3 regions of the Paracoccus sp. SJTW-4 genome follow, and region 1 is predicted to be linked to each of the others. Evidence: riboswitches for the same ligand, from Rfam matches in the RefSeq annotation. Region 1 holds a riboswitch; each other region holds the start of a gene.

Region 1 (10,469 bases):
AATCCCGCCGGCGGGCGGTGGACAGCGCCAGCTGATGCACCGGGCACCCCGGCGCATCCAGCGGCGACACGCCCCTTTCGCGCGCGGAAAACGCGGTGGCGTTGACGATGGCGGCGGGGGACAGGGCGCGCAGCTCGCGCTCCACCCACGCCGCCGAGGCCCCCTTCAGCGACGGCGCAAACAGCCCCGCCGCCCGGAACCCCCGCGCCCGCAGGGCATCAATCATCGCCGCCACCGGGTCGATATCGGCAGCGGCCAGATAGCTGCGATAGAACACCACCACCGCCCAGGGGCCGACCCCCTCGGGGCGGGCGGTCACGCCGGCCTCGGGGCTCCACCAGCCGCAGGCGGGCAGCTCGCCCACCGGCCCCGGCATCGGCAGCGCCAGCCCGCAGGCGCGGCCGAGTTCCGTCAGCGCCGCCCCTGCCGCCGCGGCCCCGCCCATGTCGCACAGCGCCGTCAGCCGCGACAGCAGCGCCGGCGCCACCGTCGAGGCCGCCGCCAGCGCCGGATCCTGGCGCCCGTCCACCGGCAGCACCGCCAGCGCAATCCCGCGCCTGCGCGCCAGATCCTGCACGCTGGCCAGCCCGTAAGCCCAGTAGCTTTCGCCCCCCAGCAGCCGGATCAGGATGGCCCGCGCCCCCGACAGGGTGTTGTCCAGATAGCTATCGACCGACACCGGATGGCGCAGCGCCACCAGGTTCTGCAACCGCAGCGACGGCCGCGGCCCGTCCCTCCCCCGCCAGCCTTCCGCGAAAGCCCCCAGGTCGCTGTCGGAAAACGACAGCACCACTATGTCCGCCGGCGTCTGGCCGGGGTCATAGGGGGCCGCGGTTTCCTCGAGCCCGTGGCTTTCGCGAAAGACCACATGCATCAGAGGTCGGAGGCCTCGACCGAGCCGCCCAGATGCGCGGCGATGGCGGCGGGATCCAGATCGCCGCGTTCCGCGATCACCACCAGCCGCGACTGCCGCGGGGCCTCGCCCCAGGGGCGGTCGAACTGCTGGCGCACCCGCGCCCCCACCGCCTGCACCAGCAGCCGCATCGGCTTGCCGGCGACGGCGACATGGCCCTTGACCCGCAGCACCTTGTGGTCGCGCCCCAGCGCCGCCACCGCCTCGGCCAGCGCGGCCGCCTCGGCGATCTCGGGCAGCGCGATCACGGCGCTGGCGAAATCGTCGTGTTCATGGTCGTCGGCGCCGTCATGGTGGCTGGGGCGGGCGGCAAGGTCGTCCTCGGCGGCAGCGTTCAGCCCCAGCACCACCCGCGGGTCCACCGCCCCGTCGGTCACCGCCAGCATCGGGACCGGGCGCGGCGCCTCGGCCGCGATCGCCGCGCGCGCGGCGGCCAGACCGGCCTTGCCGGCCAGGTCGGCCTTGGTCAGCAGGATCAGGTCGGCGCAAGCGATCTGGTCCTCGAATACCTCGGAAAGCGGCGTCTCGTGGTCCAGGCTGTCGTCGGCCGCCCGCTGCGCCTCGACCGCCTCGGGGTCGGGGGCAAAGCGGCCTGCGGCCACCGCCTCGGCATCCGCCAGCGCCACCACCCCGTCCACGGTGATGCGCGAACGGATCTCGGGCCAGTCGAAGGCCTTGAGCAGCGGCTTGGGCAGCGCCAGCCCCGAGGTCTCGATCAGGATGTGATCGGGACGGGGCTCGCGCGACAGCAGCGCCTCGATGGTCGGGATGAAGTCGTCGGCGACGGTGCAGCAGATGCAGCCGTTGGCGAGCTCCACGATATTACCCGCCGGGCAGTTCTCATCGGCGCAATCGCGCAGGATGTCGCCATCGACGCCGACGGTGCCGAATTCATTGACCAGCACCGCCAGCCGGCGACCCTGCGGGTTCTGCATCAGATGCCGGATCAGCGTGGTCTTCCCCGAGCCGAGAAAGCCGGTGATGACGGTGACGGGGGTCTTGGCAAGATCGGACATTCAGCTCTCCATCGGGGGGATGCGGGCAAGCGACTGCTTGCGGAAGATCACCGGCCGCTCGCGCCAGGGCGACAGCCCGTCGGGGGCGGCGGCATAGGCGCGGGCGCCGGCAAGGATGTCGGAGGCATCGTCGGGGGACAGGCGGCCATAGACATAGGACCAGCGCCCCGGCCCGGTCAGCGCCACCGCGCAACCGTTGTCGCAGGCCGAGAGGCACGCCACCCCCACCACCCGCAGCCCCGGCGGCAGCTGGGGGTGCAGCGCCAGCGCCGCCAGCAGCCTGGTGCCGGGGGTCTTTTCGCCCTCGGCCACCGGCAGACCGGCCCGGCAGGTGGTGCAGACATGCAGCGTAACCGTCATCGCGCGCCCATCCTCAGGGACGGGGCAATGACGCAAGGGGACGGCCGGCAGGCGCGACACACCTCGGCCGCGGAACACCCCGTCCGCCCGAAACATAACCGTGTCGGCAGGTCTCCCGGCTTGCGGAGCCGGGCCTTGCGGCCCCGGTCGCCCGCCTTCCCGGCACGAATGCCAGTGGCTTGGACGACCTCTCCGGTCACGGTCGCGGGGGCGGCTGAACTTCGGGCCGGGGCCCTAGATCATTCCCTCTTCGCCTGTCATAGACAGGAACCGACACCGCCCAACTGCCGCGGGCGCACCCCCGATGTCAAGGGACAGCCGATGGACAGCACCACCGACCACGATCGCCACGCCGAAAAGATGGCCCGGAAGAAAGCCGCCCGCGACAGGATCATGGCGGGGAAAGAGGGCGAAAAGGGCCTGATCATCGTTCACACCGGCCCGGGCAAGGGCAAGTCGTCCTCGGGCTTCGGGATGATCCTGCGCTGCGTGGCGCATGGGATGCCCTGCGCAGTGGTGCAGTTCATCAAGGGCGCCTGGGACACGGGCGAACGCCGCCTGCTGACCACGCATTTCGCCGACCTGTGCCAGTTCCACGCGATGGGCGAGGGCTTCACCTGGGAAACCCAGGACAAGACCCGCGACATCGCCGCCGCCCGTGCCGGCTGGGACAAGGCCAAGGAGCTGATCCGCGACCCCGCAATCCGCTTCGTGCTGCTGGACGAGATCAACATCGCGCTGCGCTACGGCTATCTGCCGCTGGACGAGGTGCTGGATTTCCTGCGCGACGAAAAACCCGCGCTGACCCATGTCTGCCTGACCGGCCGCAACGCTGCCCCCGAGCTGGTCGAGCTGGCCGATCTGGTGACCGAGATGACGCTGGTGAAACACCCCTTCCGCGGCGGCATCAAGGCGCAGCCGGGGGTCGAGTTCTGATGCGCCGGACCGGGGCGCCGCCCCGGACCCCGGGATATTTTCGCCACGATGAAAGAGCCGTTAACCGAATCTTCAGCGTTTCATGGTCCAAGGGATGCACGGTACAGGCGGGGACGCCGATGACCGTCCACGGTGAAAGCACCCTGTCTTCCCCGGTCCGCCGGCCCAAGGCAGGGTGCAACCCCTTCTTTCAGCGTGGTCCAAATATCCCCGCCGGAGGCCCCGGCGGCACACCCAAGCACGGGGCTGCCCCCTGATGCCGGCGTTGATGATCCAGGGCACCGGCTCGAACGTCGGCAAGTCGATGCTGGTCGCCGGGCTCTGCCGTGCGGCACGCAGGCGCGGGCTGTCAGTCGCGCCCTTCAAGCCGCAGAACATGTCCAACAACGCCGCCGTCACCGCCGACGGGGGCGAGATCGGGCGCGCGCAGGCATTGCAGGCCCGCGCCTGCGGAATCGCACCGCTGGTCGACATGAACCCGGTGCTGCTCAAGCCCGAATCCGAAACCGGCTGCCAGGTGATCGTACAGGGGCGGTTGGCCGCGACGGTGCGGGCGGGGGAATATTCGGCGCTCAAGACCTCGCTGCTGCCCCGGGTCCTGGACAGTTTCCGCCGCCTGTCTGCCGCGCATGATCTGGTCATCGTCGAGGGCGCCGGCAGCCCGGCCGAGGTCAACCTGCGCCCCCGCGACATCGCCAACATGGGCTTTGCCCGCGCCGGTAAGGTGCCGGTGGTGCTGGCCGGCGACATCGACCGCGGCGGCGTGATCGCGCAGATCGTCGGCACCCAGGCGGTGATCGAACCGGAAGACGCCGCGATGATTTCCGGCTTTCTGGTCAACAAGTTCCGCGGCGATCCCAGCCTCTTCGACGACGGCTACCGGCTGATCGAATCGCGCACCGGCTGGCGCGGCTACGGGGTGCTGCCGTGGTTCCCGCTGGCGCATCTTCTGCCGGCCGAGGATGCGCTGGACCTGCCCACCGGCAGCGGCGAGGGGCTGCATGTGGTGGCGCTGGGGTTTTCCCGCATCGCCAATTTCGACGATCTCGACCCGCTCGCGGCCGAGCCGGGGGTGCGGCTGACCCTGCTGCGCGCCGGCCAGCCCATCCCGGGTGACGCCGCGCTGGTGATCCTGCCCGGCAGCAAGTCCACCCGCGCCGATCTGGCGTTCCTGCGCGCGCAGGGCTGGGACATCGACCTTGCCGCCCATGTCCGGCGCGGCGGCCATGTGCTGGGGCTCTGCGGCGGCTTCCAGATGCTCGGCCAGGTGATCCGCGACCCAGCGGGCGTCGAGGGTCCGGCCGGCGAGACCCCGGGCCTCGGCCTGCTGGATCTCGCGACCGAAATGACCGCCGACAAGCGCCTGGCGCTGGTCGAGGGCACCCATGAAGCCACCGGCCAGCCGATCCGCGGCTATGAGATCCACCTCGGCCGCAGCACCGGCCCCGACTGCGCCCGCCCCTTTGCGCTGATTGGCGGCCAGCCCGAGGGCGCCACCTCGGCCAACGGCCGCATCATGGGCAGCTATCTGCACGGCGCCTTTGCCAGCAACGATTTCCGCCGCGCTTTCCTTTCCCGGCTGGGCGCCGCGCCCTCGAGCCTCGATTACGAGGCCGGCGTGGAACAGGCGCTCGACGCCCTCGCCGATCATCTCGAGGCGCATCTGGACGTGGACGGCCTGCTGGCGCTGGCGCGCTAGGGGCGCAGCGCCGCCTCGACCCGGGCCCACTCGCCCGGCGCTGGCAGCCCCAGCCGCAGCCAGCGCCGATGCCACGGAAAGATCCGCGACCAGATATGGTGCCGGCCCAGCAGCTCCTGCGCCGCCGCCGCATCCGGCGTGTCATACAGGCGAAACAGATGCCCGCCGCCGACCAGCCGCCAGCCCGCGCCTGCCGCCAGCCCATCCAGCCGCCGGGCGTCGTCCTGCAATCGCGCAACACTCTCCGCCGCCCAGTCCCGATCCGCCAGCGCCGCGCAGCCGATGGCGATCGCCGGCCCCGACACCGGCCACGGCCCCGCCAGCGCCGCCAGCGCGGCAATCGCGGCCTCGTCCCCCAGCACGAATCCTAGCCGCACCCCGGCCAGCCCGTAGAACTTGCCGAACGAGCGCAGTACCAGCGCCCGCCCCGGCGCGGGCGCCAGCGACAGTTCCGGCACCGGGTCGGCGAAGCTTTCGTCCACCACCAGCCGCCCGACCTGCCCCGCCAGACGCCGCAGCGCCTCGGGCGCATGACAACTCCCGTCCGGGTTGTTCGGATTGACAACCACCGCCAGATCAGCCCCGGCCAGCGCGGAGAGCTCGCCCACCTCCTCGACCCGCCAGCCCGCCGCGCGCAGCGCCCCCGCGTGTTCGTTGTAGGTCGGCCCCAGCACCCGGGCGAGGCCCACGGGAAACGCCCGCGGGATCATCTGGATCGCCGCCTGCGCCCCCGCCACCGGCAGCACCGCCGCCCCGGTTGCATAGGCCGCCTGCGCTGCCCGGATCAGCCCCGCCATTGCCGCGCGATCCGGCAGCGCCTGCCACGCCGTGGCCGGGATCGCGGGCAGCGGATAGGGCACCCGGTTGATCCCGGTCGAGAGGTCGATCCACTCCCCGTCGCCATAGCGCCCCCGCGCCGCGTCCAGATTGCCCCCGTGATCCCGCATCATCATCCTTGTCCAGACATCCCCGTTCTTCCTTGTCCAAAATCCGGGGCTTGCGAGCGCCCGGAACAGGAGGCGGACCAGAAAACAGCCCCGAGGCCGTTTTCCCGCCGATGGTCCGGTGGACCGTTTTCAGCGAGGAACCCCACGGCAATGGCCCCCGGTCCGCGCCATCTCAAACCACCGCCACCACCGCAAGCACCACCGCCGCCAGCGCCACCGCCCCCCGATAGACCGCCAGCCCGCGCCGCAGCTCGCTCGCGCCCGGATCAGCCGCGCCAGCATTCAGCCACGGCTCGGCCGCCACCCGGTCCGCATAGATCCGCGGCCCCGACAGCCGCACCCCCAGCGCCCCCGCCATCGCGGCCTCGGGCCAGCCGCCGTTGGGCGAACGGTGGTGCCGCGCATCGCGGCGCATCACCCGCCACGCCGCCGCGAACCGCCCGCCCGCAAGCGCGATCAGCAGCGCCGTCAGCCGCGCCGGGATCAGGTTCGCCACATCGTCGATCCGCGCCGCCGCCCAGCCGAACTCCTCGTGCCGCGCGGTGCGGTGGCCGATCATCGAATCCAGCGTGTTGGCCGCCTTGTAGGCCGCGATCCCAGGCAGTCCCGCCACCGCCCCCCAGAACAGCGGCGCGATCACCCCGTCCGAGGCATTCTCGGCCAGGCTCTCCAGCGCCGCCCGCGCCACGCCGGCCTCGTCCAGCGCCGCGGGGTCGCGGCCGACGATCATCGCCACCGCCGCCCGCGCGCCCTCCAGATCGCCCGACGCCAGCGGCCGCGCCACCGCCGCCACATGGTCGTGCAACGACCGCGCCGCGATCAGTGGCCAGGCGATCACCCCCGCCAGCACCGCGCCCCAGACGCCGGCGGGCAGCGCCGCCTGCACCAGCGCCCCCACCGCGCCCGCCAGCAGGATCACCAGCCCCGCCGCCGCCGCGCCCTTCAGCCGGCGCCGACGCCCACAGTTCCAGCGCCGGTCCAGCGCCGCGATCAGCGCGCCAAGCCAGGTGACCGGATGTCCGCAGCGGCGATAAAGCGCAGCGGGCCAGCCCAGCACCGCCTCGATCCCCAGCGCAACCAGCATCGCCACCAGGCTCATGCGCCGACCCCCGCCCGAAACCGCAGTACCCCGGCAAACCCGGCCGCGCGCAGCGCCGCCCCGGCGCCCACGGGCACACTCCCCGGCGCAAAGATCAGCCCCTGCGCCGAGCCGGTATGCGCCGCAACCCAGCCCAACGCTCTCAATTCATGCGCCAGCACCGCTGCCGGCGCCTCACCCCAGCGACGCGCCGCCGATTCCGCCGCCAGCGCCGCCTGTACCCGCAGATCCCCCCGCCAGCCCGCCACCAGATCCGAGATATCCGCGAAATCCTCCTTGCCCGGATCGGTGCGCCGCGGTGGCCCCACAAATCCGCCGACGATCTCACAAGGCTCCAGCGGCGCCATCGCCCGCACCACCCGCCCCTCGCGAGAGGCCCAGAGCACCGCCCCCTCGGGCAGCATCAGCGGGTCCGAGGCCCCTTCGGCCGCGATACAGGCCAGCGCCAGCCGCAGCGGGTCGCCCCGCCATCCCGCCAGCCGCGCCAGCGCCACCAGCGCCGCGGTGGACATGCCCGCGCCGCCCCCCGGCACCGCCTCGGGGAACAGCGCCACGCAGCCCCGCAGCGGCAGCCGCAACCCACCAAGGAACCGCCGCGCCCGCGCAGGCGAAATGAGCCCGCCGCGCAGCGACAAAGCCGCGCCCGCCGCGACCCGCACCGCCCGCACCCCCAGCGCCGGGCATGGCAGCGTCAGCAGCACCACCGGCCCCTCCGGCCCCAGCCGCCCCTGCAACAGTTCGCCAAAATGCCCCGCCACCCGGACCCGCGACCGCGCCATGCTCACACCGACAGGTTCACGCAGGCGACCGACCAGCCCGAGGGCGCCGCGTCGATCACCGTCAGCGACAGGGGCGCCACGCGGAACGCCAGCGCCGCCCCGGCGCCGCCGATCGCCCGCGCCAACCCCGCCCGCACCGTGCCGGCATGGGCCACCACCGCGACCCGCCCGCCGCTGGCCGCCAGCTCCTCCAGCGCCGGGATGCTGCGCGCGCACAGCGCTGCGAAACTCTCGCCGCCATGGGGGGCCGAGCGCGCCAGTTCCTCGCCGCCCATCACCCCCAGATCGGGCAGCTCCGCCAGCGCCATCCCCTCCCAGCTGCCGAAATCCTGCTCCCACAGCCGCGCGTCCTCAGCGACCGCCACGCCCGGCCACAGCGCCGCCGCCGTCTCGCGGCAGCGCCGCGCCGGGCTGGACACCACGCGCGAGACCGGCCCCGCCAGCGCCGCCAGCCGTCGCGCCGCCGCCGCATCCACCACCGCCGCCACGTCACGCCGCCCGGTCAGCCGCGCGGGATCCGCCAGCGGCGCGTGCCGGATCAGCAGCAGCGTTCCGGTCATAGGGCTCAGGCTCCGGGTCAATGTTTCATCTTTCGGCCACGGCGCGGTTGTGCTTTGTCCCGTCCCGGCAGACAAGCCCCCCGACTGACCCCTGGCCCGGACGACCACGGCATGACCCGCATCACCCTGATCACCGGCGGCGCCCGCTCGGGCAAAAGCCGCCTGGCCGAGGCCGAGACCCGCGCCCTCTGCCGCGCCCGCCAGCGCCCGCTCTACATCGCCACGGCCGAGCCGGGGGACGCCGAGATGGCCGCCCGCATCGCCGACCACCGTGCCCGCCGCGGCCCCGAGTGGGACGATCTGCACGCCCCCCTTGACCTCGCCTCTGCGCTTGAGGGCAGCGACGGCCGCGGCCCGCGGCTGGTCGATTGCCTGACGCTGTGGCTCAGCAACCTGATGCTGGGCGGCCACGACATCGACGCGGCCACGGACGCGCTGCTGGAGGCGCTTTCGCACCAGCGCGACCCGGTGGTGATCGTCACCAACGAGGTCGGGCTGGGCATCGTCCCCGACAACGCACTTGCGCGCGCTTTCCGCGACGCGGCCGGGTTTCTCAACCAGCGGGTGTCGGGCGCCGCCGACCGCGTGGTGCTGGTCGCCTGCGGCCTGCCGCTCAGCCTCAAGGGCGCCCCGCTGACGCACGCAAAGGAGCATCCATGAAAGACCTCGCCACCACCGCCGCGCAGACCCAATTCGACCACGACAGCGCCGCCGAGGCCCGCGCCCGGCAGGACAGCCTGACCAAGCCGCAGGGCTCGCTGGGCCGGCTCGAGGAACTGGCCCTGTTCATGGCCGGCTGGCGCGCCACCCCGCGACCGCGGATCGACCGCGCGCAGCTGGTGGTGTTCGCCGGCAACCACGGCGTCTGCGCGCAGGGCGTCAACCCCTTCCCGCAAGAGGTCACCGCCCTGATGGTGCAGAACTTCCGCTCGGGCGGCGCGGCAGTGAACCAGCTCGCCCGCGTGGCTGGGGCGACGCTGTCGGTGGTGGCGCTCGACCTCGACCGCCCCACCGCCGACTTCACCCAAGGCCCCGCCATGACCGCGGCCGAACGCGACGATGCGATGGCGCAGGGCGCTACCGCCGTCGATCCCGCTGCCGACGTGCTGGCGCTGGGGGAAATGGGCATCGGCAACTCCACCGTCTCGGCCGCGCTGTGCCTGGCGCTGTTCGGGGGGCGCGCCGAGGACTGGACCGGCGCCGGCACCGGCGCCGAGGGCGACACCATGGCCCGCAAGATCGCCGCCGTCGCCACCGGCGCCGCCCGCCATCAGGGGCTGGCGCCGCTGGACCTGCTCGCCGCCATCGGCGGCCGCGAACAAGCCGCGATCTGCGGCGCCATCCTCGCCGCCCGCGCTTCCCGCATTCCGGTGCTGCTCGACGGCTTCATCTGCTGTTCTGCGGCCGCCGTGCTGCACGCGCAGGACCCGGCCCTGCTCGATCACTGCCTGATCGCCCACGCCAGCGCCGAGCCCGGCCACGCGCCACTGGTCGAACAGCTCGGCAAGCGCCCGTTGCTGTCGCTGGACATGCGCCTGGGCGAAGGCTCCGGCGCCGCCGTGGCCCTGTCGCTCTTGCGCCACGCGCTGGAAATGCACGACGGCATGGCCACCTTTGCCGAGGCCGGGATCGCGTGACCGCCCCCCTGCGCATCCGCGCCGCCGAGGCCACCCTTGCGCTGGCCATGCTCACCCGCCTGCCGGTCCCGCAGCTGCGCGACTGCCCGCCGGTCGGCGCCTCGGCCTGGGCGTGGCCGCTGGCTGGGGTGGTGGTGGGCGGCCTGCAGGCCGCGGTGCTGCTGGCCGCCGCGGCGGTCATGCCGCCCGCGATTGCCGCGGGGCTGGCGCTCGCCGCCGGGCTGCTGCTGACCGGGGCGCTGCACGAGGACGGGCTTGCCGACCTCGCCGACGGGCTCAGCGGCGGGCGCAGCCCCGCGCAACGGCTTGAGATCATGAAGGACTCGCGCATCGGCAGTCACGGCGCCGTGGCGCTGATCACCGCCCTCGGCCTGCGATGGGCCGCGCTCGCCGCCATCGCGGCCTGGCACCCGGCCGCCATATTCGCCGCCCTGATCGCCGCGCAAGCCGCCAGCCGCGCCGGCCTCGCCCTGATGAACTTCGCCGGCCCGCAAGCCCGCCCCCGCGGCTTCGCCGCCGCCGC
Region 2 (10,469 bases), 310 kb from region 1:
AACTGCCCGGCGCCACCTCCAGGCTGACCCGGTCCACCACCACGCGCCCGCCGCGGCGCACGGTCAGATCGCGCAGGCTCAGGCTCATTTTCCCACCTGCGTGCGCCAGATCAGATGCAGGAACACCGGCGCGCCGACCAGCGCCATCATCACCCCCAGCTTGAGATCGCGTTCCGGCATGATCAGCCGCACCGCGATGTCGGCGGTCAGCACCAGCGCCGCGCCCCCCAGCGCCGCCGCCGGCAGCAGCCGCGAGGGCATCGCCCCCACCGCGCCGCGCAGCAGATGCGGCACCACCAGCCCGACGAAACCGACCGCGCCCGCCACCGCCGTCGCCGCCCCCACCGCCGCGGCCGCGCCCAGCACCACCTTGAGCCGCAGCGCCGCCAGATCGACGCCCATCGAGGCCGCGGCTTCCTCGCCCAGCGACAGCGCGTCCAGATCGCGCCCGGCCCACAGCAGCACCGCCCAGCCCAAGCCCATCAGCGGCAGCGCGGTCAGCACATGCCCCCAGCTGCGATCGGCCAGCGATCCCATGGTCCAGAACATGATGTCATAGGCAGCAAACGGGTTCGGCGACAGGTTCAGCACCAGCGCGGTCAGCGCCCCGGCCAGTGCCGAGACCGCAATGCCGCCCAGGATCAGCCCGAGGCCCGAGCCGCCGCGCCCGGCCAGCAGCAGGATCAGCCCGACGCCCCCCAGCGCCCCCGCCAGCCCCGCCGCCGGAACCCCCAGCCCCAGCGTGGACACGCCGGCCTGGATGGCGATCACCGCGCCCAGGGCGGCGGCGGCGGAAATGCCGATCAGCCCCGGCTCGGCCAGCGGGTTGCGCAGATACCCCTGCAGCGCCGCGCCGGACAGGCCGAGGCTGACGCCCAGCATCACCCCCAGCAGCGCCCGCGGCGCCCGGATCTCGCGCAGCACGATCCCCAGCGGCCCCTCGCCGCCCCACAGCGCCTTGAGCGAGGCCCACGGCCCCGCCCCCGCCGGCCCGATCAGCAGCGAGGCCAGCGCCAGCACCGCGACCAGCGCGGCCAGCGACAGCAGCAGGGGCGCGCGCTTCATGGTGCGCCTCTCGCGGCGGCAATCCGCGCCTCGGTCGCCAGCAGCGCCAGCGCGTCCAGCAGCCGCGGGGTCGGGCAGGTCCACAACGGGTCCGGCACATGCACCACCCGCCCCGACAGGCTGGACAGCGCCGGGTGGGTGACGATCTCCTCGGCACGCGAGGCGCCGGGATAGGGGGTGCCGGTCACGATCAGCGCCGGGTCCGCCATCACCAGCGATTCAAGGGTGATATAGCCCGCCCCCTGCATCCCCAGCCGGTCGGCCAGCAGCGAAAACCCCGCCGCGCGCAGCACATCCCCGGCCAGAGTCGCCCCGCCCGAGGAATAGCCGTTCGGTCCCCAGGTCGCGGCCAGCGGCCTGTCGCCGCCCGTGGGCAGAGAGAGCGCCGCCAGCCTCGCGTCGAAATCCGCCAGCATCGCCGCTGCCTCGGCCTCGCGCCCCAGCGCGGCGCCGACCTGCGCGATGGCCGCGCGGGCGTCTTCCAGCGAATTGGGCGGCGGCACCTCGACCACCGGCACCCCCAGCCGGTGCAGCAGCGCGACCGCGGCCCCGCCATACCCGCCCGCCAGCACCAGGTCGGGGGCGAGCAGATACACTTCTTCCGCGCGGCCGTGGTTGACGGGGAACTGCTGCGCCTCGGCCACCATCGCCGAGGACTGCGGCTCTCGCGCCAGATGCGAGACCGAGACCAGCTGCCCCGGCGCCGCCAGCGCCATGGCGATCTGGTCGGTGCAGAGATTGACCGACACCACGCGGCGGGGCGGGGTGGCGTGGGCGGCAAGCCCGATGCCACCGGCAAGACACGCGGCCACCAGCCAGGTTTTTACCATCTGGCCTGCAACCCGACATACGCGGTGCGGCCTTGCCCGTAGTACCCCCATGCCTCGGAATAATCCTTGTCGAACAGGTTCACCACACGGCCCGACAGGCGGAGCTGATCGGTGAGGTCGTAGTGCGCGGCAACATTTACGGTGGTAAAGTCGGGCAATTCGGTGGTTTCCGGTTCATAGCTGCGGAACCACTCTGCATCGTAATTGCCCGCAACACGGCGCAACTCGGCCGACACCGCGCCGCGGTCCTGCGCAAAACCGGCCTCGGCGCGCAGATGGAACTCGTGCCGGGGCGCGCGACTGATGACTGTGCCGTTTTCGCGTTTGGCGTCGAGATAGGTGTAATCGGCTCCAAGGCGGACGGTATCGCTCAACTGTATGTCGGCCGTCAGTTCGAACCCCTTGCGGGTGCTGGTGCCGGGCAGGTTGACCGAAGTGTTGCCCGCGCCGGCGATCATGTCCTTGATATCGCTATGAAACAGCGTGGCGCCAATAGTGCCCTGGCCACCCGCAATGCCCAGATCGGCGCCGATCTCATAGCCCAGACTGGTTTCTGGTGTCAGGTCGGGGTTGCCACGATAGTCACCCGAATATCCGAACTGCTGAAACATGTCCGGGTTGACCGTCGCGCGCCCGACGGCGCTGCGCAGCCGCAGGTCGCCATCCGGTAGTTGCCAGGATGCCGCCACGTTCCACGAGGTCGCGTCGTGGAACACATCGTTCAGATCGCGGCGCAACCCGGCCTGGATGCTGGTGCCATTGTCGAACATCCCCTGATATTCAAGGGCGACCGACGTCATGTCGCGTTCGTAATCTCCAGAGCCATAAGAAGAATAGTTGACATAGGTTTCCCGCTGTTTCCCAATTGCAAAGTTCAGCTTTTGTGCAGCGTTGCGGGCAAGGGGCCCGTCGATGGCCCATGTTCCAGTGTAGCGCAGGGAACGCCGGCGCGAAGCGTCACCATAATCCGGCGCGCTTTCGCGGAAATGGTCCGTATCCTGGTTCATCCCGGACAAGGTCAGGCGATTCAGCAGCCTGCCGGCCATCGCTTCGGCCTCGGTCCAGAGCGAGCCATAGGTCTCATCTCGGTCTGCGGTCAGGTCGGCGTCAATGACATAGTCGTCGGGATTGTTGTCTTCGGCCGATACGGCTTCATCATACCCATATTTCTGCCAACTCCGGCGTAGCGTGAAGCCGGTGGTAATGCCGTCCCCAAGCTCGTAGGAGCCGTCGAGGACCACCGTCTCGCGGTCGTTGAAATCACGGTCGCCGCCGGGGGTCCGTGAGGTGTCATCGCCATCGGTATGTCGGGCTGCGGCGGATAAGCTGAGACTGCCGCGAGCGCCTGCCGCGCGGACAAAGACATTGGCGGCGCGGGTGTTCTGCCCCCCGAATTCTACGCCTGCGCCATAGCTCAGTCCCGGTGCTTCGGCGCGCCTGGTCGTAATCGAGATCACCCCCGAGGTGGCATTGGGACCGTGGATTGCCGATTGCGGGCCGCGCAGGATCTCGATCCGCTCGATATCCGCGGCCAGCATACCGCTGAAGCCATAGTCGCCGCTACCAGGGGAATTGGCTTCCACGCCGTCGATCAGCACCAGCACATGATTGGATTCGCCACCCCGGATGCGAATGCCAGTCAATGTCTCGCCGGTCGAGGCCACGGAAACTCCCGGCACGCTACGCAGTGCGTCCTGCACCGTAGCAAGGCCGCGTGTCTCGATCTCCTCGCCGGTCAGGACGGTATGGGCGCGGGCAAATCCATCGGCGGCAAAGGGAGTCAATCCCCCCGACAGGATGATCGGGTCCAGCAGGATCGGCTCCTGCGCCCGCGCGGGGGCGGCGGTGGTCAGCGCAAGCGCCAGCGGTGCGGCGGTCAGGCCAAGGCGGCGGAAGGGTTCGGACATGGCGGTCCCCGGGTCGGGCGGCGGCGGTGGCGGCCGCGGATTGGAATCGGTCCGGGGGAAGCCCCGCAGACAGTGCTGGTTCACCGCTGCGGCTGGCCGCTTCGCTGGCGCGCCCCGCACCATCGAAAGGGTGATGTCCAAGCAGGTCTCCTGGCTTGCGGGTCAAGGCGGGCGCCGGCCTTCCCGGGGCTGCGGCCCCAGTGGCTCAGTTCGGCGCCGCTCTCCGCGCACAGTTGCGGGGGCAGCTACGGTTCCGGCCCGGGGGCCGTCCGTATTCCCTTTCAATCCGGCGAGGCCGGAACTTGGACAGCGGCAGATAGGCCGGAAGCCGGGCTTGCGTCAATGACCCGCGGCGCGGAGGGGGGCAGAACGGCCCCCACCCCCTGCGGCGGACGAATGGTGCGTGGCGAGCAGGCGCGAGGGCGGAAGCGGGCGGGGGAAGCAACCCAACCGGCCGGAGATCGGAGGCGGATGTATCCGCGCGGCGGGATCGGGTGCGAGGCCGCTTGGAAGGTAAGCGGCGGGGGGCGAGAAAGAAACAGTGCGGCCCCGGCGGCAGGGGACACGCGCGTGTGGCAGGACGCGGCCAGTCCGAAACCCCCTGAGCAGGTGCAACATGATGACGTATGGCCGCGCAGCGACCCAGGGCGCGCCGCGGGGCAGGCGGGAATCAGCCCCTCCCCGCAGGCCCAGGGACCCTTAGCGGCCCCGGGGCGCGGCGTAGATCGCGGCCCAGAACATGGTGCGGCCATCGGCCGCAACTGCGCGGCCGATGCCGAAATCCGTCGCCTGCGGCAGCATGATGTTGCGAAGATGCCCGTCCGAGCCGTTCCAGGCGTGCAGCACCTGTTCCAGGCTGAAGGGCCCGGCGGCGATGTTCTCGGCGGTGATGGCGGGCTTGTAGCCCACCCCCTTGACCCGCTGCGACGGGCCCTTGCTGGCAGAGCCGCGATGCGCCATCTGCCCGCGCATCGCCATGTCGCAGGCGTGGCGGGCCGCGGCCTCGGCCAGCTTGGGGTTGGGGCGCAGCGGCTGCAGCCCGGCGGCGGCGCGGCGGGCGCTGGTCACCTGTGCGGCGGCCTTGTTCTCGGCGGCGGCGGTGGCGAAGCACTGCGCCTGCCCGGGGGCGGCGGCCTGCACCAGGATGTCACCCGACACCTGCCGGATCCAGGCCGGGCGCGGGATTGCCGGTTCCGCCTGCATCACCGCGGGAAGCGCGATCATCACCCCTGCGACGATCAGCGAAATCAGCTTGTCCATGTCGGTCTTTGTCCAGAGCCACTTCCGTAAAGAACAACCAGAAGGAGTGGCGCCCTGACAAGCTTCAAGTAATTAAACTTGTTAACACCCCGCTGGTTGACGCCGCGTTCCGGCAGTCTTTCGCCTTGGATAACTTGCCCAACAGGCAGAACTCGGCGCATCCTTTCGGGAATGCGCCAACAAGGGGGGAAACGGATGTCGCGCTTTGCCAGCATTGCCGATCGGGACCGTATCGAGGCCGAGATGCCCTATGCCGAGCGGCCCTTGCCAAAGACGATCTATGCGTTCCTCAGCCGCACCCGCGCGCTGCACCCGCAGCGCCCGGCGCTGGGGTTCCAGCTGCTCTCGGACCCGAAAAGCCGCAAATGCGAGCTGAACTGGACCGAGTTCCACGAGCGCGTCACCGAAGCCGCGAACCTGTTTCGGTCGCTGGGGGTGAGGCCGGGGGACACGGTCGCCTATCTGCTGCCCAACTGCCTGGAAACGCCGACGGTGCTGCTGGCCGGGGCGACCGCGGGGATCGTCAACCCGATCAACCCGCTGCTCGAGCCCGAGCAGATCGCCAGCATCCTGCGCGAAAGCAACGCCAAGGTGCTGGTGACGCTGAAATCCATGCCCAAGACCGATGTCGCGCAAAAGGCCGCGGCGGCGCTGGAAATGGCGCCCTGCGTGCAGACCGTGCTCGAGGTCGATCTCGCGCGCTATCTGAGCGGGGTCAAGCGGCTGCTGGTGGGGCTGCTGCGCCCGCGCGTCAAGGCGCGCCACAAGGCCAGGGTGCTGAACTTCGAGGCCGCGGTCTCGGCCCAGCCCCATGACCGGCTGACCTTCGACGACCCGGCCGAGGACCGCATCGCCGCCTATTTCCACACCGGCGGCACCACCGGGATGCCCAAGATCGCGCAGCACAAATATTCGGGCATGATCTACAACGGCTTTCTGGGCGGCGAGCTGCTGTTCGACGAAACCGACGTGCTGATGTGCCCGCTGCCGCTGTTCCACGTCTTTGCCGCCTATCCGGTGCTGATGTCCTGCATCCAGTCCGGCGCGCAGATGGTGATGCCGACCCCGGCCGGCTATCGCGGCGACGGGGTGATCGGCAATTTCTGGAAGCTGATCGAGCGCTGGCACGCCACCTTCCTGATCACCGTGCCCACCGCCATCGCCGCGCTGATGCAGCGCAAGGTCGATGCCGACGTCTCCAGCCTGCGCACGGCGATTTCGGGCTCGGCCGCGCTGCCGGTCGAGCTCTACAACCGCTTCAAGGCCGCTACCGGGGTCGAGATCGCCGAGGGCTACGGCCTGACCGAGGTCACCTGCCTGGTCAGCTGCAACCCGGTGGACGGGCTGAAGAAGGTGGGTTCTGTCGGGATCCCGCTGCCCTATACCACCGTGCGCATCCTGCGCCGGGTGAACGGCGATTATCAGGACTGCGCCACCGACGAGATCGGCGAGATCTGCGTGGCCAACCCCGGCGTCTTCGAGGGCTCGACCTATACCGAGATCGACAAGAACCGCGACCTGTTCGCCGAGGGGCGGTTCCTGCGCACCGGCGACCTGGGCCGGATCGACGCCGACGGCTATCTGTGGATCACCGGCCGCGCCAAGGACCTGATCATCCGCGGCGGCCACAACATCGACCCCGCCGAGATCGAAGAGGGGATGCTGTCGCACCCCGATCTGGTGGGCGCCGCCGCCATCGGCCAGCCCGACTCCTTTGCGGGCGAGCTGCCCTGCGTCTATGTGCAGCTGCGCGAGGGGGCCGAGGTCACGGTCGAGGCGCTGGCCGCCCATGCCCGCGAGCATATCCACGAACGCGCCGCCATCCCCAAGCATATCGAGATCCTGCCCGAGCTGCCGGTCACCGCGGTGGGCAAGGTGTTCAAGCCGGCGCTGCGGCGGCTGGCCATCGCCCGGGTGCTGGACCACGCGCTGCGCAACACCGGCGCCAGCGTCGCCGAGGTGGTCGAGGATCGCAAGCGCGGCCTGACCGCCCGCATCGCCCGCGGTCCCGGCACCGACGAGGCCGCGGTGCGCGCCAAGCTGGACACCTACACCGTGCCCTGGGACTGGGCCTGAAGAACCGGGGCTGAAGAACTGGCCTGTGAACGGAGCCCCGCACGGAACCCCGGCCGCGGGCCGGCATTGAGCCCTTGGTGGAGGGCGACATGGCAGAATTTTCCGTCGGCGATCACGTCAGCTGGAACTCCGAGGCCGGGCGCGTGTCCGGCCGGATCCTCAAGGTCCATCACCAGGATTTCGACTACAAGGGTCACCGCCGCCGGGCTTCGCGCGACGACCCGCAATACGAGATCAAAAGCGACAAGACCGACCATATCGCCGCCCACAAGGGGGGCGCGCTGACCAGGATCGGCTGATGGTGGCGCAGTTCACCACCATCGGCCATTCCAACCGCAGCCTGGACGATTTCACCCGGATGCTGCGCGAGGCCGGGGTGGCGATGGTGATCGACGTGCGCAGCTTTCCCCGCTCGCGTGCCAATCCGCAGTTCAACATCGACCACCTGCCCGACGCGCTGGCCGAGCTGCAGATCGCCTATCTGCACTGCCCGGCGCTGGGCGGACGCCGCGCCCTGCAACCCGGGGTGCCCGAGGACCTGAACGCGATGTGGCGGCTGCGCAGCTTCCACAACTATGCCGATTACGCGCTGGGCGGCCGCTTTGCCGAGGCGCTGGACCACGTCCTGCGGCTGGGTCGCGACCGCCGGCTGGCGCTGATGTGTTCCGAGGCGGTCTGGTGGCGCTGCCACCGGCGCATCATCACCGACCACCTGCTGCTGAACGGCCATCCGGTCGACCACCTGATGGACCTCGGGCAGATCACCCCGGCCTCGCCCACCCCCGGGGCCGAACGCACCCCCGACGGCAAGGTGGTCTATCCGCGGCGCCCGGGCCGTTGACGGCACAAAAACCGGCCCCGCCCGGTGGCCAGAGCCGTGCGGCGTGCTACTCTGGCCCCGAGTCGTGGGGGAACGATGCCATGTGCGAAATCTTTGCGCGGCAGGATCCGCGCCGTTACCAGCCGGTGACGCGCAAGCTGCGGTTGAACGGGCAAAGCACCTCGATCCGGCTGGAGCGGGCGTTCTGGGACATCCTCGACCGGATCGCGGCCGAAGAGGGGCGGACCACGCCCGGCTTCCTGTCGGCGCTGCAGTCCGAGGTGCTGGAACAGGGCGGAGAGCCGGCGAACTTCACCTCGCTTCTGCGCTGCGCCTGTCTGGTGCAGCTGGAATTGCAGGGCAGCGGCGGCGCCCGGATGCGCGACGCGGCCCGGCGGGTGGCAGGGATTGCGCCGGCCGCTCAGCCCGGGGCCCGGCCCGGCACGCAGACCGGCCCGCAGACGGCCCCGCAGGACGCCGCGATGGAAATCGCCGCGTCGTAGGATGATGCTACCCGCCGGCGCCGAACCCGTCCCACAGTCCGGGGGAAGGGACGATGGAAGGATGCCGGCATGGCCAAGATGATTCACTCGATGATCCGGGTGCTGGACGAGGCGCGCTCGGTCGCGTTCTACGACGCGGCCTTCGGCCTCAAGGTGGCCGAGCGGCTGGATTTCGACAGCTTCACCCTCGTGTATCTATCGAACGCCGAAACCGGCTTCGAGCTGGAACTGACCATCAACAAGGGCCGCGAGGAACCCTATGAGCTGGGCAACGGCTACGGGCATCTGGCGGTCTCGGTCGAGGACGTGGACTCCGAACACGCGCGGCTGACCGCGCTGGGGCTCAACCCCCGCAAGCTGGTCGATTTCGCCCCGGGCGGCACGGTGCTGGCCCGGTTCTTCTTCATCCAGGACCCCGACGGCTACGAGATCGAGGTCCTGCGCCGCGGCGGCCGCTACCTGTAGCGGCCCCGCGCAAGACCGGCAGCCAGCCCGCGGGGAACGGAGCGCGGGCGGCCACCAATTCAGGGAGGACTGACATGAACGACACTGCGATTTCCCCCTCTGGCCCTGCGGTCAGGGGGCTGACCCGGCGCGGCCTGCTGGCACGCGGGTTTGCGGCGGGGGCGGCGCTGGTGGTGGGCGCGGGCTTCGTCGCCGCGCACGACGCGGCCTGGGCGCTGGAAACCACGGCGCTGAAGCCGGAAACCATGGCGACGCTGATCCAGATGGCGCGCGACATCTATCCGCATGACCGCATCGCCGACCGTTTCTATGCCATCGCCGTCAAGGGCTACGATTCTCCCGACAGCGCCGCGATGATCGAACAGGGCGTCGCCGCCCTGAACCAGCTGGCGCAAAGCCGCGGCTTTGACAGCTACCTTGCCGCAGGGTGGGAGGCCGACCGCGTCGAGATGCTGCGCATGATCGAGCACGGCCCCTTCTTCCAGACCATCCGCGCCGGGCTGGTGACCGGGCTTTACAACCAGAAAGAGGTCTGGCCGGTCTTCGGCTACGAAGGCGAAAGCTTTTCCAAGGGCGGCTACATCGACCGCGGCTTCAACGACATCGACTGGCTGTAAGGGGGGAACGACATGGTGGACGTGGCAAGATTCGACCATGACGACGCCTCGGTCGTCGTCATCGTGGGCACGGGATCGGGCGGCGGCGTGCTGGCCAACGAGCTGGCGCAGAAAGGCGTCAAGGTCGTGGCGTTGGAAGCCGGCGGGCGCTACCTGCCCGAGGATTACATCAACGACGAATGGGACAGTTTCGCGCAGCTGAGCTGGGGCGACATGCGCACCACCTCGGGCGACTGGCGGGTGTCGCGCGATTTCGCCAACCTGCCGGCGTGGATCGTCAAGGCGGTGGGCGGCACCTCGATCCACTGGGCCGGCGCCTCGCTGCGGTTCCAGGAACACGAGTTCAAGGCGCGCACGACCTATGGAAACGTGGACGGGGCCAATCTGCTGGACTGGCCGATCACCCTGTCCGAGCTGGAACCCTATTACGACCGCGCCGAAAAGAAGCTGGGGGTGACGCGCACCAACGACTGGCCGGGGCTGCCGGGCAACAACAACTATCTGGTGCTGGAAAAGGGCGCCAAGGCGGTCGGCTACAGCAAGGTCTCGACCGGGCATATGGCCATCAACTCGATCGAATATGACGAACGCCCGGCCTGCCAGCAGACGGGTTTCTGCTTTCAGGGCTGCAAGTTCGGGGCGAAATGGTCGTCGGCTTATACCGACATCCCGCGCGGCGAGGCGACCGGCAATCTGGAAGTGCGCGACCGCTGCCATGCGACCAGGATCGAGCATGACGATGACGGCCGAGTGACCGGCGTGCGCTATATCGATGCCGACGGGACCGAACAGTTCCAGCAGGCGCGGATCGTGGCGGTGGCGGGCAATTCGATCGAAAGCCCGCGGCTGCTGCTGGCGTCGGCGTCCGAGCGGTTCCCCGACGGGCTGGCCAACAGCTCGGGGCAGGTGGGGCGCAACTACATGCG
Region 3 (10,469 bases), 1.2 Mb from region 1:
TCTATTTCGACGAGCCCTTCACCGCGCTGGACGTGGCGTTGAAGCGGCGGATGCAGGATCTGGTGATAACGGCCGCCGCCAGCGCCCGGTTTGCCGCCCTGTTCATCACCCACGACCTGTCCGAGGCGATCCGCATCAGCCACCGCATCCTTGTGCTGGACGCGAACGGGCGCGGCATCGCCGGCGCGCGCATCCTGCCCGGCGCCCCCGGCAGTCGCGACGATGCCGCCGTCTTTGCCCTGCGCCAGCGGTTCCTGACCGAGGATCCGCTGTTCGCCCGTATCCACGACACCGACGAGCGGCTGCGACCATGACCACACCGCTGCACCGCGTCCTTTCGGACGAGGGGTTCCGCATCTTCTTCCCGCTCGCCGCGCTTTACGCCGCGCTGTGGCCGCTGGCATGGGTGGCGCTGTGGGGGTTCGACCTGCCCTTTGCGCGGAACATCCCGCCCGGAGTCTGGCACGCGAACGAGATGGTGTTCGGCGCCTGGGGCGCGGCGCTGCTGGGTTTCCTGACCACGGCTGCGCCGGAATGGACCGACACCCCGCGGCTGCGGGGCGGGGCGCTGTGGGTGCTGGCGGCGCTGTGGGGGGCGGCGCGGGTCGCGGGGCTGGTCGGCGCCGACGCGCTGGTCCTGCCCGCGATGCTGGCCGACATGGGCTGGCTGGTGCTGCTGATCGCCTATCTTCTGCAGCTGACCATCCGCCAGCGCAGCACCCGCGTCGTGGTCTTTGCCGCATGGCTGTTCGCGCTGGCGGTGGGCTGCATGATGGCGCGGCTGGCGATGCTGGCGGGCGACGGCGTGGCCGCGGCCGAGTGGCTGCGGCTGGCCGGGCTGACCTTCCTTGGCCTGCTGAGCCTGGCGCTGTCGCGCATCACCGTCCCGATCACCAATATCGTGCTGGACCCGTCCGAGCGCAGCTCTCCGTTCCGGCCGCATCCGGGGCGGCGCAATCTCGCGGCCGGGCTGGTGGCGCTGGCGCTGGCCGCAGAGATCGCCGGCCTGTCGCCCGCGGTCGCCGGCTTCCTGTGGATCGCCGCCGGCGCCGCCTTCATGGACCGCATGGCCGAGGGCTTTGTCGGCCCCGAGGCGCTGCGGGCCGAGATCATGGTGCTGATGGGGGCCGCGGGCTTTGCCGGGCTGGGGCTTCTGGGACTGGGCGCGGCCGGGCTGGGCGCCCCTTGGGCCGCGGCCGGGCCGCTGCATCTGGCGCTGATGGGCGGGCTGGGGCTCGGCGTGCTGGCGGTGCTGGCAATCGCGGGGCGGTTCCATACCGGGCAGGGGCTGGGCCTCAACCTGGCCACGCGGGCAGGGTTCGCGCTGGCCGCCGCGGCGGTGCTGCTGCGGGCGCTGCCGGACATGGGGCTGGCCCCTTGGCCCCCCGGCCCGCTGCACCTGCTGGCCGTGGTCCTGTGGGCGGCGGGTTTCCTGCTGTGGCTGGCCGACTACTGGCCCGCGATCCGGCGGCTGGAGCCGCCCGCCCCGCCGGGCTGAAATCCGGCGCAACGGCCGGGGCAGGGGCCCGAGCAAGCCGCGCCCATCGGCCCGCGCAATCGCCTTGACTTTGCCGAACGGTTTGCCATGACAGGGGCAGCTTTGGTTCCGGCGGCTTGCCGCTGGATTAAAAGGGAACTGCGGTGCGCCTGAGGGCAAAGCCGCGGCTGCCCCCGCAACTGTAAGCGGCGAGCGACGGCCGACCATGTCACTGGGACCCAATGTCCCGGGAAGACCGGCCCGAGCCCTGACCCGCGAGCCAGGAGACCTGCCCAAGCGATCACCCATTTCCTGCGCGGGGCGCGCATGGAAAGCGGCCTCCCGCAGCGGTGACACCCAACCGGTCTGCGGGGAAGGTGCGCCTTTTTCCCGCCGGCCAATCTGTAATCCGCAGGCGCCGCCTGCGTGGGAAAGGCAATGTCATGATCCGCCCCCAGATCCCAGGGATCGCTTTTTGTGCGGCGCTTGCGCCGATGGCCGTCCTCGCGCAGGACGCGGGACTGCCCGATACGCTGACCCTCGACCCCATCGTGATTTCCGGCGGGCTGACGCCGCTCGCGGCGGAAAACTACGCCCGCTCCTACACCGTGCTGACGGCCGGGGACATGGCCGCCGCCGGCGTGACCTCGGTGCAGGATGCCCTGCGGCGGGTGCCGGGGGTGGCGGTCACCTCGACCGGCGACAGCTATACGCAGGTCCGCATCCGGGGCAGCGAGTTCAGCCACGTGCTGGTGCTGATCGACGGGGTCGAGGCGAACTCGCCCAGCGGCGGCTCGTATCTGTTCACCGGCATGGACCTTGCGGAGATCGACCGGATCGAGGTGCTGCGCGGCCCGCAATCGACGATCTACGGCTCGAACGCCGCCGCGGGGGTGATCTCGATCACCACCACCCAGGCGGGCAAGCCGGGCCTGTCCTACGGCGGCGCGGCCGAGGTCGGGGGGCTGGGCACGCGCGCGGCCTCGACCTACATCCGCCAGCGCAGCGAGCGCGGGGCGCTGAGCCTTTCGCTGTCCGCCCGCAATATCGACGGCGACGACGATTCCCGCAGCGGCGGCGACAAGGATTTTAACGACCTCACCACCGCGGCGCTGGGCGGGTCCTACGCGCTGACCGACGAGGTGACCGCCGGCTTCACCCTGCGCCGCAGCTGGCAGGACTACGGCTACGACACCACCACCTCGCCAGTGGATGATCCGCGTGACTATCAGCTGGACGCGCCGCTGACCGCGAAGCGGGGCGAAAGCTATGGCGCGCTCTGGCTCGAGGCCGCGGCGCTGGACGGCAGGCTGCACAGCCGGCTGGCGTTGTCGGGCATGAACCAGACGCTGGATCATTTCGACGCGGGCGTGGCCACATCCGACGACCGCTCGACCCGCCGCAGCCTGCGCTATACCGGCAGCTTGGCGCTGGATGGCCGCGACGCAAGCAGCGCCGACCAGAAGCTGATCGTTGCAGCCGAAACCGAGCGCGAGACCTATCGTTCCAGCTACAACCCCGGCGGCACCTATCAGCGTGACACCCATGCGCTGGCGCTGGAATATCAGGGCCGCTTTGCCGATGGCGTCTCGGTGCAGGCCGGGGTGCGGCGCGAGTTCAACGACGTGTTCCGCGATGCGACGACCTGGAATCTTGCAACGGCATGGCAGGTGCCGGGGCAGGATCTGCGGCTGCGGGCCGCGGCCGGCCGCGCCCATGTCAACCCGACCATGTTCCAGCAATACGGCAATGTTCCCGGCGTCTGGGAAGGGAACCCCGACCTGAAGCCCGCGCGCAGCATGAACTATGAGCTGGGTGCCGATCTGGGGTTTGCGGGTGGACGCGGGCTGGCCTCCTTTGCGGTCTTTCAAAGCAAGATCGACGACATGATCACCGGCACCGCCGACAGCGCGGTCAACGCGCCCGGCACCAGCACCCGCAAGGGGTTCGAGCTGGGCGTGAGCCTGCAGGCGACCGACAGCCTGTCGCTGGGCGCCGACTATACCTATGTCGACGCGGCCCAGGCCAACGGCCTGCCGATCGTGCGCGCGCCGCGCCACCAGCTGGGCCTGCGCGCCAGCCAGGGTTTCGCCGCAGGGCGCGGGCTGGCGTCGGTGGATATCCGCCATGTCAGCGGCACCTATGACATGGAGTGGTTCGGCTGGGACTACACCACCCCCAGCCCGGCCAACAGCAAGCTGCCCGGCTTCACCACCGTCAACCTGGCCGCGCATTACGACCTGACCGACGAGATCCGGCTGCAGGGCCGCATCGTGAACCTGTTCGACAAGGAATATTCCGAGGCCTGGGGCTATTACGGCCAGGGCCGCACCGCCTATGTCGGGGTCGAGGCGAAATGGTAGGGCGGCTGCTCAGGGCCGGGTGCATCGCGCTTGGCCTGTGGCTTGGGGGTGCGGCCCATGCCGCGCCGCCGCAGCGGGTGGTGTCGATGAACCTGTGCACCGACCAGCTGGCGATGCTGCTGGCGGCGCCGGGACAGCTGGTCTCGGTCAGCTATCTGGCGCAGGACCCGCAGGCCTCGACCATGGTGGAACAGGCGCGCGCCTACCCCGCCAATCACGGGCTGGCCGAGGAGATCTATCGCCTGCGGCCCGATCTGGTGCTGGCCGGGGCCTATACCACCCGCGCCACCGTGGCGATGCTGCAGCGGCTGGGGGTTCCGGTGGCGATCTTTCCGCCCGAGGCCGATTTCGACGGCATCCGCGGCAATCTGCGCCGGATGGGCGAATTGCTGGGGCGCGAGGCCGAGGCCGAGGCCCAGATCGCCGCTTTCGACCAGGGGCTTGCGGCGCTGATGGATACGCCCGTCCAGCGCCCGACCGCGGCGCTTTACTATGCCAACAGCTACACCTCGGGCCGCGACAGCCTGGCCGGGCGCATCGTCGAGGCAGCGGGGCTGCACAATATCGCCGCCGATGCCGGGCTGTCGGGCAGCGGCGTGCTGGCGCTGGAGCAGCTGGTGCTGGCCAACCCCGACCTGCTGATCCGGGGGCGGCGCTACGCCGGCCGCTCGCGCGCGGAAGAGGTGCTGGACCACCCCGCCGTCGCGGCCTTGGCGGAACGTGCCGGCCAGACCGGCATCGCCGATCAGGACTGGGTCTGCGGCACCCCCCGGGTGCTGGGCGCCATCGCAAGGCTGCGCGACGCCCGGCTGGGGCTGGAGCAGGGGTCATGATGAGCCAGCGGCTGCTGCTGGGCGCGCTGTCGGCGCTGGTGCTGGCGCTGTTTGCGGGATCGGTCCTGATCGGCCCCGCCGGGCTTGGCCCGCGCGACGAGGTTCCCGCGCTGTTCGGGCGCGGGGACGACCTGATCGCCATGGTCATGCAGGAAATCCGGCTGCCGCGGGCGATCCTGGGGGTGCTGCTGGGCGCCAGCCTCGGGCTGGCGGGGGCGGCGATCCAGGGGTTCCTGCGCAACCCGCTGGCCGAGCCGGGGCTGATCGGCACCTCGGCCTCGGCCGCGCTGGGGGCGGTGCTGGCGATCCAGACCGGGCTGGCCGCGGCGATGCCGCTGGGGCTGCCGCTGGCGGCGCTGGCGGGGGCGCTGGTGTCGGTGCTGCTGATCCTGCTGCTGGCCGGGTCGCGCGGCGGCGCGCTGCCGCTGATCCTGGCGGGCATCGCGATTTCCGCGCTGGCGGGGGCGGCGACCTCGCTGGTGCTGAACCTGTCGCCCAACCCGTTCGCGGCCAATGAGATCATTTTCTGGATGATGGGCTCGCTGGCCGACCGTTCGATGCTGCATGTCTGGATGACGCTGCCGTTCTTTGCGCTGGGCGCGGGGCTGCTGCTGGCCTGCGGCCGCGGGCTGGATGCGCTGACGCTGGGCGAGGATACCGCCGCCTCGATGGGCCTGCGCATGGGGCGGCTGCGGCTGGCGCTGGTGATCGGGGTGGCCGCGCTGATCGGCTCGGCCACGGCGGTGGCGGGCGCGGTGGGGTTCGTCGGGCTGGTGGTGCCGCATCTGCTGCGCCGCGCGGTCGGGGCCAGCCCCTCGCGGCTGCTGCCGGCCTCGGCGCTGGGGGGCGCGGCGGTGGTGCTGGCGGCCGACATCGCGGTGGGGATGCTGGCGCCGGGGCGCGATCTCAAGCTGGGGGTGCTGACGGCGCTGGTCGGCGCGCCCTTCTTCCTGCACCTGATCTGGCGCACGCGGGGGGACGGGGCATGAGCCTGCTGACCCTGCAAGGGCTGACCGTCGCGCGCCACGGCCGCAAGGTCCTGAACGGCATCGACCTGACCGTGACGGGGGGCGAATTCATCGGCCTGCTGGGCCCGAACGGCGCCGGCAAGACCACGCTGCTGCGCGCGGCGCTGGGGTTGCTTGCGCATGGCGGGCATTCCTCGCTGGCGGAATTGCCGGCCGGGGACCGCGCCCGCCGCGCCGCCTTCATGGCGCAGGGGCGCGACATCGCCTGGCCGCTGCCGGTCGAGCGTCTGGTGGCGCTGGGCCGCACGCCCCACGGCCGCAGCCCCGCCGATGCCCCCGCCGTCGAACGCGCCATCGCTGCGCTGGAACTGCAGCCCCTGCGCCACCGCCCCGCGACCGAGCTGTCGGGGGGCGAGCAGGCCCGCGCCCTGATCGCCCGGATGCTGGCGCAGGAAACGCCGCTGCTGGTCGCGGACGAACCCGTCGCGGGGCTGGACCCCGCCGCGCAGATCAAGGTGATGCAGGTCTTTGCGGGCATCGCGGGGCAGGGCAGGGCGGTGCTGGCGTCCCTGCATGACCTCGGCCTGGCCGCGCGCCACTGTACGCGGCTGATCCTGATGGACGGCGGCCGCATCGCCGCCGACGGCCCGCCGGAACAGGTGCTGCACGCGGACAACCTTGCCCGCGTCTTCGGCATCACCGCCTGGTTCGCCACCACCCCGCAGGGGCCGGTGTTCCAGCCGCTCGACATTCTGACCAAGGACCTGCCATGACCCTGCCTTCCGTCCCCGAGACCCTGTTCGCCGCGTTTTCCGACCCCGAGGCCGGCTGGTCGATGGGCTCTTTCGGCGCCATCGCCGAGTTCCACCACGTCGCCGGCGACCCCGCGCCACATCTGCCGGGCAACGGCGTGGTGACTGCGCGCGGCGCCGTGCGGCTGGACCACCCCGACCGCATCCGCCCCGTCGCGTGGGAGGCGCTGAGCCCGCGCCCCGACCGTTGGCAGCAGGGCGTCGCCCTGTGCCTGCCGGCGGAAGACTCGGCCATGTCGCGGCTCGCCGTCCTGACCGAGATCGGCCCCGACAGCGACGCCATCCGCCCCGAGGACCGCGCGGCGATCCTGTTCGACATGGGGCTGGACCAGCCGCAGGTGGATTTCTGCATCCGCACCGCCGACCCGGCGCTGCTGGCGGTCCTGCGCGCGAATCTGGGCCGTCCGGTGATGGACCCGGAGAACCCGGCGATGGGGGTGATCCTCGGGGCGCATCCGCATCGCGTGGCGCTGAGCCGGATCGGGCGGATCGAGGTCTATCAGCCGATCGGCGGTCCGGACACCGGTGGCGCCTCGCCCATCGGGCCGCACACCCATGTGCTGCCGAAGCTGTTGCGCGCCCGGCGCAGCCACTCGGCAAACATGCCGATCCCCGAGGGGCTGGTGCCGGTCGCGGGTTTCCACCCCGCCAGCGCGATCATGGACCCGCTGGGCCGGGACCGCGATTTTGACCGGGGCATCTTCGACGCGTTCCAGCGTCTGCTGGTGGCTTGGGGCGATGCCGAAAACGTCTCGGTCAAGCGGCAGGTCTGGCAGGCGCTGGCGCAGGGGCTGCGCCCGACGCAGCTGCGCGAACCCGACGCCCGCGCCGCCCGCGTCGCCTTTCGCGTGGCCCTGCGCCAGGCCGGGCGGCGGGACGGGGAAAGCGAGCAGCTGCTGGCCTGGCGCGCGGCCTTCGACCGCGAACTGGCGCCGGCGGACGACGACGCGCCGGGGCATTAGACCGGACCCCGGCAGGCCCTGCGCTCACATTCCGGCGACTGCCGCGGGGGTAGGACAAGGCCGGGACCGGCCCGGCAGGGGTCTGCGCCCTGATCTTCCAGCGGAAACGGGGCGACACCCCGTCCCCCGCGCTTTCCCGGTGGCGGGGCGGGACAGATTGACTCCTACCCCTTGCAGGAACAAACAAGGAACATGGCGGCAGAATCGCTCAGGGCAGGGCCGGGAGGCGCCATTTCGCATGTCCAGCCGTGCAGACAGCCCGGCCCTCGCGGGGCTTCGCGCGCGCATCGCGCAGCTCGAGGGCGGCGGTGCGGGCGCGCGCGGGACGCTGCCTTTCGGCATCCCCCGGCTGGACCGCCGCCTGCCGGGGGGCGGGCTGGCGCTGGGCTGCCTGCACGAGATCGCGGGGGGCGGCGCGGGCGCCGACGACGGGGCGGCGGCCACCTGTTTCGCGGCCGGAATCGCGGCGCGGACGCGGGGTCGGGTGCTGTGGTGCGTGGCCCGGCCCGATCTGTTCGCGCCCGGGCTGGAACAGGCGGGCTTGCCGCCCGACCGGCTGATCCATGTCGAGGCCGGCGACCACCGGGCGGTGCTGGCCTGCATGGAAGAGGCGCTGCGCCACGGCGCCCTGGGTGCGGTGGTGGCCGAGACCCCGCGGCTGCCGATGGCGGTCTCGCGCCGGCTGCATCTGGCGGCGAAGGAAGGCGGCACGCTGGGCCTTGCCCTGCGCCGCTGGCGACAGGGGGCGGCGGGGGCGCAGGATTTCGGGCAGCCCACGGCGGCGATGACGCGCTGGCGGGTGTCGGCGCTGCCCTCGGCGCCGCTGCCGGTGCCCGGGGTCGGGCGGGCGCGCTGGCGGGTCGAGCTGCTGCGCGTGCGCGCCGGCGAAGGCTTCGAGATGGAACTGGAGGCATGTGATGGCACGGGTCATCTCGGTCTTCCTGCCGATGTGGCCGACGGATCGGCTGCGGCGGAAGACCGGCGACAGGACGCCGCCGGCTGAAACGCCGCTGGTGCTGGCGGGGCGCGACCGCAGCCGCCGGGTGGTCACGGCCGCGAATGCGGCGGCGCAGGCGCTGGGCCTGCACCCGGGGATCGAGATCGGCCGGGCGCAGGCGCTGGTTCCCGGGCTGCGGGTGGAACCCGCCGACCCCGGTGCGGATGCGGCCAGCCTGGAGCGGCTGGCGCTGTGGATGCTGCAGCGGATCGCGCCCATCGTGGCGGTCGATCCGCCGGACGGCATCGTCATCGACGCGACCGGGGCCGCGCATCTGCATGGGGGCGAGCCCGCGCTGGCCCAGGCGCTGGTCGCGCGGCTGCGCCTGTCGGGGGTGATCGCCCGCGTCGCCATCGCCGACAGCTGGGGCGCCGCCCATGCGCTGGCCCGCCACGCGGCCGACCCGGTGCTGGTCGCGGCGCCGGGGACGGCGGCGGCGCGGGTGGCGGGCCTGCCGCTCGAGGCGCTGCGGCTGCCGCCCGCGGTCCCGGCGGCGCTGCGCGACCTGGGCTTTGCCCGGATCGGCGATCTGGCCTCCCAGCCGCGCGCGCCGCTGACCCGCCGCTTTGGGTCCCAGCTCTGCCGCCGGCTGGACCAGGCGCTGGCCCGCGCGCCCGAGCCGATCGAGCCGCTGCGCCCGCCCGAGATGGTCGAGGCCCGGCGCAGCTTTGCCGAACCCATCGCCGCTGCGGAAACCATCGCCCGCCATATCACCCTGCTGGTCCAGTCGCTGTGCACCACGCTGGGGGAACGGGGGCTGGGCGCGCGCCGGCTGGACCTGCTGTGCCACCGCATCGACAACCGCATCCTGTGCACCCGCGTCGGGCTGGCGCGGCCGCTGCGCGATCCCGCGCGGCTGGCGCGGCTGCTCTGCGACCGGATCGAGACCATCGACCCCGGGCTGGGGATCGAGACCATGGCCCTGGCCGCCACGCTGGCCGAGCCGCTGGCGCCGCAACAGGCGGCCAGCGATCTGGCGGGGGTGGCCGAGCCGGACCTGTCGGGGCTGATCGACACGCTGGCGAACCGGGTCGGCGCGGGGGCGATCTACCGGCTGGCGCCGGTCGCCAGCGACGTGCCGGAACGCTCGGTCCGCCGCATCCCGGCGCTGGCCGCGGATACCGGCGCCGGCTGGCCCGGCCACTGGCCGCGCCCCGCCCGGCTGCTGCCCCGGCCCGAGCCGATCGAGACCATGGCGCTTTTGCCCGACCACCCGCCGCGCTGGATCTCGTGGCGCGGGGTGCGCCACAGCGTGCGCTGCGCCGACGGCCCCGAGCGGGTGTTCGGCGAATGGTGGAAGCGCGACGCCGAGCTGGCCGCGGTGCGCGACTATTTCCGCATCGAGGACGACAGCGGTGCGCGGTTCTGGATCTTCCGCGCCGGTGACGGCGAGGACGCGGCCACCGGCTCGCACCGCTGGTTCATGCACGGGGTGTTCGGATGAGCCGGGGCCCCGGACAGGATCGCGGGCATGGTCGCGGGGACGGTGCGTGCGAACACGCACCCGGAGGGCGCCCATGACCCTGCGCTATGCCGAATTGCAGGTGACCTCGCATTTCTCGTTCCTGCGCGGGGCCTCGTCGGCGGCCGAGCTGTTCGCCACCGCCGCCGCCATGGGGATAAAGGCGCTGGCGGTGGTCGACCGCAATAGCCTGGCCGGGATCGTCCGCGCGCATGAGGCGGCGAAGGACACGGGCGTGCGGCTGGTGGTCGGCTGCCGGCTGGACCTGGCCTGCGGCATGTCGGTGCTGGTCTATCCGACCGACCGCCCGGCGTATTCGCGGCTGTGCCGGCTGCTGACGCTGGGCAAGTCGCGGGCCGGCAAGGGGGCCTGCCATCTGGAATGGCCGGACCTGGCCGCCAGTGCCGAGGGGCTGCTGGCGGTGCTGGTCCCCGATCTGGCCGACGACGGCTGCGCCCTGCGGCTGCGCCGCCTGCGCGAGGTGTTCGGCGACCGCGCCTATCTGGCGCTGACCCTGCGGCGGCGCCCCAACGACCAGCTGCGGCTGTGGCAGCTGTCGCAGCTGGCGCAGCGCGCCGGCGTGGCCACGGTCGCC

The links. A riboswitch is a leader RNA that binds a small molecule or an ion and turns the genes downstream of it on or off. The one in region 1 is predicted to bind cobalamin.
Region 2: linked by a shared signal. The riboswitch ahead of RSP45_RS00375 (TonB-dependent receptor plug domain-containing protein) and the one ahead of RSP45_RS01965 (DUF1636 family protein) in region 1 are both predicted to bind cobalamin.
Region 3: linked by a shared signal. The riboswitch ahead of RSP45_RS12280 (TonB-dependent receptor plug domain-containing protein) and the one ahead of RSP45_RS01965 (DUF1636 family protein) in region 1 are both predicted to bind cobalamin.

What each region holds. Positions count from the first base shown of each region.
Region 1 covers NZ_CP136681.1:386,551-397,019, reverse strand. The annotation lists gene cobN (cobaltochelatase subunit CobN) at 1-874, opposite strand, end outside; gene cobW (cobalamin biosynthesis protein CobW) at 874-1,929, opposite strand; gene RSP45_RS01965 (DUF1636 family protein) at 1,930-2,289, opposite strand; cobalamin riboswitch at 2,377-2,579, opposite strand; gene cobO (cob(I)yrinic acid a,c-diamide adenosyltransferase) at 2,611-3,225, shown strand; gene RSP45_RS01955 (cobyric acid synthase) at 3,482-4,924, shown strand; gene cobD (threonine-phosphate decarboxylase CobD) at 4,921-5,871, opposite strand; gene cbiB (adenosylcobinamide-phosphate synthase CbiB) at 6,044-6,970, opposite strand; gene RSP45_RS01940 (propanediol utilization protein) at 6,967-7,749, opposite strand; gene RSP45_RS01935 (histidine phosphatase family protein) at 7,752-8,309, opposite strand; gene cobU (bifunctional adenosylcobinamide kinase/adenosylcobinamide-phosphate guanylyltransferase) at 8,421-8,969, shown strand; gene cobT (nicotinate-nucleotide--dimethylbenzimidazole phosphoribosyltransferase) at 8,966-9,946, shown strand; gene cobS (adenosylcobinamide-GDP ribazoletransferase) at 9,943-10,469, shown strand, end outside.
Region 2 covers NZ_CP136681.1:75,245-85,713, forward strand. The annotation lists gene RSP45_RS00360 (ABC transporter ATP-binding protein) at 1-88, opposite strand, end outside; gene RSP45_RS00365 (FecCD family ABC transporter permease) at 85-1,065, opposite strand; gene RSP45_RS00370 (ABC transporter substrate-binding protein) at 1,062-1,895, opposite strand; gene RSP45_RS00375 (TonB-dependent receptor plug domain-containing protein) at 1,889-3,943, opposite strand; cobalamin riboswitch at 3,925-4,123, opposite strand; gene RSP45_RS00380 (CAP domain-containing protein) at 4,502-5,062, opposite strand; gene RSP45_RS00385 (acyl-CoA synthetase) at 5,258-7,138, shown strand; gene RSP45_RS00390 (DUF2945 domain-containing protein) at 7,228-7,437, shown strand; gene RSP45_RS00395 (DUF488 family protein) at 7,437-7,979, shown strand; partial or broken gene RSP45_RS00400 (ribbon-helix-helix domain-containing protein) at 8,060-8,332, shown strand; gene RSP45_RS00405 (VOC family protein) at 8,531-8,926, shown strand; gene RSP45_RS00410 (Twin-arginine translocation pathway signal) at 9,001-9,543, shown strand; gene RSP45_RS00415 (GMC family oxidoreductase) at 9,556-10,469, shown strand, end outside.
Region 3 covers NZ_CP136681.1:2,502,828-2,513,296, forward strand. The annotation lists gene RSP45_RS12270 (ABC transporter ATP-binding protein) at 1-314, shown strand, start outside; gene RSP45_RS12275 (NnrS family protein) at 311-1,498, shown strand; cobalamin riboswitch at 1,585-1,789, shown strand; gene RSP45_RS12280 (TonB-dependent receptor plug domain-containing protein) at 1,921-3,840, shown strand; gene RSP45_RS12285 (ABC transporter substrate-binding protein) at 3,834-4,673, shown strand; gene RSP45_RS12290 (FecCD family ABC transporter permease) at 4,673-5,662, shown strand; gene RSP45_RS12295 (ABC transporter ATP-binding protein) at 5,659-6,414, shown strand; gene RSP45_RS12300 (DUF6925 family protein) at 6,411-7,415, shown strand; gene RSP45_RS12305 (ImuA family protein) at 7,654-8,418, shown strand; gene RSP45_RS12310 (Y-family DNA polymerase) at 8,333-9,856, shown strand; gene RSP45_RS12315 (error-prone DNA polymerase) at 9,930-10,469, shown strand, end outside.